2 linked regions of the Aliidongia dinghuensis genome follow. The protein of the gene in region 2 interacts with the protein of the main gene of each other region in a pairwise test. Links are inferred from orthologs where the notes say so. Each region holds a gene or a part of one and is shown on either strand. Other genes may lie near its edges.

Region 1 (3,441 bases), on a different replicon or contig from region 2:
TGGGGCACTTGAAGGGCTGCCTTACCGAATTCCTGCGCGCGTTCTTCGACATCGACGACCTGCCGCTCCGCTTCCGGCCGAGCTATTTCCCATTCGTCGAGCCGGGCGCCGAGGTCGACATCGGCTGCAAGCGCTCGGGCGGCGAGCTGAAGCTCGGCAACTATGGCGACTGGCTCGAGATTCTGGGCTGCGGCATGGTCCATCCGAAGGTGCTGGCGAATTGCGGCATCGATCCGACCCGCTACCAGGGCTTCGCCTTCGGCATGGGCATCGAGCGCATCGCGATGCTGAAGTACGGCATCCCCGATCTCCGCACCTTCTATGAGTCGGACCTGCGCTGGCTCCGCCACTATGGTTTCCTGCCCTTGGAACGACCGAGCCTGACGGGAGGGCTCAGCCGATGAAGACCACGCTTTCCTGGTTGAAGCAGCATCTCGAGACCGATGCGGACCTCGCGACCCTGACCCGGACGCTCACCATGTTCGGGCTCGAGGTCGACAATATCGAGGACCGGGGAGCCGCACTGGCGCCGTTCAAGGTCGCCTACGTCGTCTCGGCCGAGCAGCATCCGAACGCGGACAAGCTCAAGCTTTGCAAGGTCGATACCGGATCCGAAACGATCCAGGTCGTCTGCGGCGCGCCCAATGCGCGGGCGGGCTTGAAAGTCGTGTTCGCGCCCTCGGGCTCGACCATTCCCCGGACCGGCCTGGTGCTGAAGCCCAGCGAGATCCGCGGCGTCAAATCCAACGGCATGATGTGCTCGGCCTATGAGATGGGCCTGAGCGAGGATCACGAGGGCATCATCGAGCTGCCGGCCGAAGCACCCGTCGGCGAGCCGTTCGCGGCCGTGCTCGGGCTCGACGATCCGCTGCTCGACATCAAGATCACGCCGAACCGGGCCGACTGCCTGGGCGTGCGTGGCATCGCCCGCGATCTCGCGGCGGCCGGCCTCGGTACGCTGAAGCCGCTTGCGGTCGAGAAGATCCCCGGCCGTTTCCCGAGCCCGGTCAAGATCCATATCGCCGGGGAGGCGCTGAAGGACTGCCCGATGTTCGTCGGCCGCGTCATCCGTGGCGTCAGGAACGGGCCGAGCCCGGCCTGGCTGCAGGAGCGGCTGACTTCGATCGGCCTCCGCCCGATCTCGGCGCTGGTCGACATCACCAACTACATGACGTTCGACGTCAACCGGCCGCTGCACGTGTTCGACGTGGCGAAGGTCAAGGGCGACCTGACCGTGCATCCGGCCAAGGGCGGCGAGACGCTCCTGGCCTTGAACGGCAAGGAATACGCGCTCGAGCCCGGCATGGTCGCCATCTCGGACGCGAGCGGCGTCGTCAGCCTCGGCGGCGTCATGGGCGGCGAGACGACCGGCTGCGACGAGGGCACGGTCGACGTGCTGATCGAGGCGGCGCTGTTCGATCCGACCCGTACGGCCGAGACCGGCCGTCGCCTCAGCGTGCAGTCGGACGCGCGCTATCGCTTCGAGCGCGGCGTCGATCCGGCCTTCGTGCGCGACGGCATCGAGATCGCGACCAAGCTCGTGCTGGAGCTGTGCGGCGGCGAGCCGGGCGAGGTCACGGTGACCGGCGCCGAGCCGCATTGGCAGCGGACCGTGACGCTCCGGCCGGAGCGGGTCGAGACGCTGGGCGCCGTTACCGTGCCGGACCAGGACATCGCGCGGATCCTGAGCCATCTCGGCTGTTCCGTCGCCAAGGCTAGCGACCATTTCGCCGTGTCGCTGCCGTCGTGGCGCGCCGACATCGAGGGCGAGGCCGACCTGGTCGAGGAGGTGCTGCGTCTCCACGGCTATGACCATATTCCGGCCGTGCCGCTTCGCCCGGTCGGCGCCTTGCCGGGCCAGGCGGTCGACGCGAACCAGCGCCGCGCCGGCCTTGTCCGGCGCACGCTTGCCGAACGCGGCCTCCACGAGGCGGTGACCTATTCCTTCATGTCGAGCGCGCTCTTCGGCATCGGCAATGCCGGGCTGTTCGGTACGGCGGACGCGTCGCTCGCGGTCGCGAACCCGATCTCGAGCGACCTCGACGTCATGCGGCCGTCGATCCTGCCGAACCTGCTGACCGCGGCGCAGCGCAATGCCGACCGCGGCTATGGCGACGCGGCGCTGTTCGAGCTGGGCCCGCAATATCGCGACGACACGCCGGAGGGCCAGGCACTGGTTGCGGCCGGCATCCGCCATGGCCGGACGGCGAGGAAGCTGTGGCGGAACGCGGGCGCCCCGGTCGATGCGTTCGACGCCAAGGCCGATGCGCTGGCCGCCCTCGCCGCGGCGGGAGCCCCGGTCGAGAACCTGCAGGTCACAGCCGATCCGCCGGGTTGGTACCATCCGGGCCGCGGCGGCTCGATCCGCTTGGGTCCGAAGACAGTGCTCGCCCATTTCGGCGAGATCCACCCGCGCCTGGTGACGGCGCTCGGTCTCAAGGGGCCGGCGGTGGGATTCGAGGTCTACCTGGACGCGGTGCCGCCGGTGAAGGCGCAGAAGGGGCGGCCGCTCCTGAAGCTCTCGCCGTTCCAGCCGATCGAGCGCGACTTTGCCTTCCTGGTCGACCAGACCGTGCCGGCTGAGGCGGTGCTGCGCGCGGCGCGCGGCGCCGACAAGAAGCTGGTGACGGAGGTGCGCCTGTTCGACGTCTACACCGGACAGGGCGTGCCGGAGGGTAAGAAGTCGCTGGCGCTCACCGTCACGCTGCAGCCGGTCGAGGCGACCTTGACCGACGAGGCGATCGAGGCGGTGTCGAAGACGATCGTGGCGCAGGTGACCAAGCTGACCGGCGCGGTGCTCCGCGGCTGACGGCCCGAGAGGATCCCGCGCCTCTTGCAACGGGCGCGGGAACACTCTTCACGATTACTATATCAGTTCGTTAATTTTCTCGCGTTATGTCGATCTCCGAGAGCGTGCGAGCGACGCGCGCCAACGGATGGAGCGACATGAACCGAGGGATTCATTTTCGCGTCGGCAGTCTGCTGACAGCAGCGTTCGTCGCATTATGCGCGATTCTGGTGATCGTGCTGGGGTTGCGCGTCGTGACGGCCGTCCGGGAGACGGCCGCAGCCGGGCGGCTGGTCACCTTGGCCGAAGCCGATCGGACGGTGTTCGGCGCCATGCAGGTGCTGCGCGTCACACGCGGCGACACGCAGACCGCCCTTCTCAATCTCGATGACCCGAAGCCGAAGCTGAAGGAAATCAGGGAGAACCAGACCGCTCAGTTCAAGGCCGCCGTCGCGGTCCTGCCGCGCATCGGTGGCGCCGGTCTCGACCGGCTGACGGCCGAGCTGCAGCAGCGCTGGAGTGCGGCGGGCCAAGAGTGGGACCAGCTCGAGGCCTATGCCGCGAAGCCCAAGGCCGAGCGCGACATCAAAGCGACGGATGCCTGGTACAAATCCGTGGGCGCGGTGATCGACAGCTTGAACGACGCGTCGCTG
Region 2 (3,559 bases):
AGAGGATGTCGCGGACGCGCTCGACCCCGCGCAGCAGCTTGAGCTCGACCCGGCTCACGGCCGGCACCGGGACCAGGCGGTCGCTTTCGGCGTGCCAGGAGAAGGCATCGGCCCCCGCGAGATCGACGGGCGGCGCTGGTGGCGGGGCCAGACGGTCGAGCGCATCGGCGATGCGGGTCAGGAGAAGGTCGAGCGAGGCGGGCTGGGTCATCGGTCTCTCGAACTGGAACGGAAGGCGGGTGGAACGGCAGGCGCGGGCGACGCTAACATAGCTGGCGCGGCGCAGAAAACCGGGCGGGAATCGGGGCAGGGTCGCGCGCGGCGTTCCCGACCATTGCTCTTTGCCGTCCTTTCTCGTACCTATGCGCCCCTCCGGACGGCGATCCCGCCGCCGGCCCGTTCGGCTGCGTCCGAACACCGACCACGCGTTCAGGAGTCCGCCTCGCATGTTGTTCTCGACCGCCTTCGCGCAAACCGCAGCTGGTGGCGGCAGCGATTTCCAGGCTCAGCTCGTGCAGTTCGCGCCGCTGATCATGATCGCGGCCGTGTTCTATTTCCTGCTGATCCGGCCGCAGCAGCAGCGCGCGAAGCAACTGAAGACGGCGCTGGCGGCACTCCGTCGCGGCGACAAGATCGTCACCGCCGGCGGTATGATCGCGAGCGTGTCGCGCGTCATCAACGACGACGAGGTCGAGGTCGAGATCGCGGCGGGCATCAAGGTGCGGGTCGTACGCAGCACGATCACGACGATTCTCTCGAAGCCGGAGCCGGCCGGCAAGGACGCTGGCAAGGACAAGGGCGGCAAGTCGGGCGAGACCAAGGACGCGGAGGCCGAGACGGGCGAGGGCGGCGAGGGCACCGACGGGTCGGCCAAGCGGCGCCGCGGCCCGGCCAAGCCCGCCGGCAAGGCTCCGGAGACCGAGGCCGCTGACGCCAAGCCCACGGATGCGCCGAAGTAACCGATGCTGAATTTTCAACCCTGGAAGACCTGGACGGTCATCCTCATCTGCCTCGCGGGCGTGTTCCTGGCGCTGCCCAACGTCCTGCCGGCGACGGTGGTGGCACAGCTGCCGTCGTGGATGCCGGCGCCGCGCATCAGCTACGGCCTCGACCTGCAGGGCGGCAGCCATCTGCTGCTCGAGGTCGATCTGAAGTCTGTCACCAAGGAGCGCTTGAACGGCGCGCTCGACGGGCTCCGGACCGCGCTGCTCAAGGACAAGATCGGCTACACCCAGCTCGCCGTCGAGGGCGACCATATCGCGGTGACGCTGCGCGACGCGGGCGATGCCGACAAGGCCAAGGGCCTGGTGCGCGACGTCGATCCCGATCTCGAGGCCAGCCAGACGCCGGACGGCAAATTCTCCATCGCCTATAGCGCCCAGTCGATCGCGCAGCGCCGTACCTCCGCCGTCGACCAGTCGATCGAGATCATCCGCCGCCGCATCGACGAGACCGGCACCAAGGAGCCGACGATCCAGCGCGAGGGCGAGGACCGCATCCTCCTGCAGCTGCCGGGCATCGACAATCCGGAGCATGTGAAGGAGCTCTTGGGCCGGACCGCCAAGATGACCTTCCAGCTGGTCGACGAGGGTATCTCGCCGGAGGAGGCCAAGGCCGGCCATCTGCCGCCGGGCGACGAAATCCTGCCGGGCGACGATGCCGCGGCACGCCAGGGGCAGCCGACCGAATACGTCATCAAGAAGCGCGTCATGGTCGACGGCGGCACGCTCACCAGCGCATCCGCGACCTTCCAGGACAATCGCCCGGTCATCCAGTTCAAGTTCGATTCCTCGGGCGCCCGCCGCTTCGCCGACACGACGCGCGACAATGTCCACAAGCGCTTCGCCATCGTGCTCGACAACAAGGTGATCTCCGCGCCCGTGATCAATGAGCCGATCACCGGCGGCCAGGGCATCATTTCGGGCAGCTTCACCGTGCAGAGTGCCAACGACCTGGCCCTGCTGCTTCGGGCGGGCGCGCTGCCGGCGCCGCTCACGATCCTCGAGGAACGCACGGTCGGCCCCGACCTCGGCGCAGACTCCATCCGGGCCGGCACGACCGCCTGCCTGGTCGCGGTCGGGCTCGTCGGCGTCTTCATGATCGTGTTCTACGGCCTGTTCGGCATCTATGCGAACATCGCGCTGTTCTTCAACCTGTGCCTGCTCCTGGCGGCGCTCTCGACGCTCGGCGCCACGCTGACGCTGCCCGGCATCGCCGGCATTGCGCTGACACTCGGCATGGCGGTCGACGCCAACGTGCTGGTGAACGAGCGCATCCGTGAGGAGGCGCGGCACGGCCGCGGCGTCATCTCCGCGATCGACGCCGGGTTCAGCCGCGCCTATGCGACGATCATCGACGCCAACGTCACCCACCTGATCGCCGGCTCGCTGCTGTTCGAGCTGGGTTCGGGACCGGTCAAGGGCTTCGCGGTCACGCTCTGCCTCGGCATCCTGACCTCGCTCTTCACCACCATGCTGGTGTCCCGTCTCCTCGTCGTCTGGTGGCTGCGCCGTACGCGCCCCAAGGCGATCCCGATCTAAGGTCAACCGATCCATGCGCCCGCTTTTAGTTTTTCTGCATGAGCCGCCGCACATTCCGTTCGTGAAGCTGCACACGCTGGGCTTTGTGGTCTCGATCCTGCTGACACTCGCGTCGGTCGGTCTGCTCGCGACCAGGGGCCTCAATTTCGGCATCGACTTCCGCGGCGGCATCGTCATGGAAGTGAAGGCCCCGGGCGGCAAGGCTGATCTCGAGGCCATGCGCGGCCAGCTCAACGGGCTGGGTTTGGGCGAAGTGTCGCTGCAGACCTTCGGCCAGCCGGACGACGTGCTGATCCGCCTGCCGCGCCAGCCGGGCGACGACGCGGCGCAGAACAAGGGAGTCGAGACCGCCCGGAACTCGCTCGGCCCAACTTATGAATACCGCCGCACGGAGGTGGTCGGCCCCAAGGTCGGCGGCGAGCTCATCCATGCGGGCACGATCGCGACCATGCTGGCGATCCTGGCGATCGCGGCCTATGTCTGGTTCCGCTTCGAGTGGCAGTTCGGCCTCGGCGCCGTGATCTCGACCTTCCACGACGTGATCACGACCTTGGGCCTGTTCTCGCTGCTGCAGCTCGAGTTCAATCTGACGACGCTCGCCGCGATCCTGACCATCGCCGGCTATTCGATCAACGACACGGTCGTGATCTATGACCGCGTGCGCGAGACCATGCGCAAGTTCAAGCAGATGCCGCTCGGCGGCGTCATCGACTTGAGCCTGAACGAGACGCTGTCGCGCACCGTGCTCACCTCGTCGGTGACGGCGGTGGCCGTGCTGGCGCTCCTGCTGTTCGGCGGCGAGGTCATCCGCGGCTTCAGCGCCGCGATGCTCTGGGGTATCGTGATCGGCACCTATTCGTCGCTGTTCATCGCGGCGCCGCTGCTGCTGCACGCGAAGCCGCGCCGCGGCGGCGAGAAGCCGGCGCCGGCAGGAACGGCGCCGACCAAGGCTTAAAAGGGCCGCCCCATGGACGTGACGCCGATCATCCCGGCCGGCAAGCAGGTGCTCGAGCGCTACG

What was found. Proteins that work in one complex are often made in the same cells at the same time.
Region 1: the proteins of secD (region 2) and pheT interact in binary tests that used the Escherichia coli proteins (3 or more experiments, as listed by UniProt). The link is inferred for Aliidongia dinghuensis from one-to-one orthologs.

What each region holds. Positions count from the first base shown.
Region 1 is NZ_BMJQ01000016.1:172,249-175,689, reverse strand. What follows is about bases 1-3,104. They hold pheT (phenylalanine--tRNA ligase subunit beta), read left to right. Parts: upstream 1-400; coding sequence 401-2,809; downstream 2,810-3,104. Other genes in these bases: IEY58_RS26590 (methyl-accepting chemotaxis protein), read left to right, coding at 2,947-3,104; pheS (phenylalanine--tRNA ligase subunit alpha), read left to right, coding at 1-404. In the rest of the region: more of IEY58_RS26590, read left to right, coding at 3,105-3,441.
Region 2 is NZ_BMJQ01000004.1:298,164-301,722, forward strand. Bases 367-3,251 are described here. They hold secD (protein translocase subunit SecD), read left to right. Parts: upstream 367-962; coding sequence 963-2,540; downstream 2,541-3,251. Other genes in these bases: yajC (preprotein translocase subunit YajC), read left to right, coding at 447-959; secF (protein translocase subunit SecF), read left to right, coding at 2,554-3,251. Also shown: IEY58_RS09645 (ATP-binding protein), read right to left, coding at 1-211; more of secF, read left to right, coding at 3,252-3,495; IEY58_RS09665 (Mth938-like domain-containing protein), read left to right, coding at 3,508-3,559. UniProt on the Escherichia coli protein: Part of the Sec protein translocase complex. Interacts with the SecYEG preprotein conducting channel. SecDF uses the proton motive force (PMF) to complete protein translocation after the ATP-dependent function of SecA.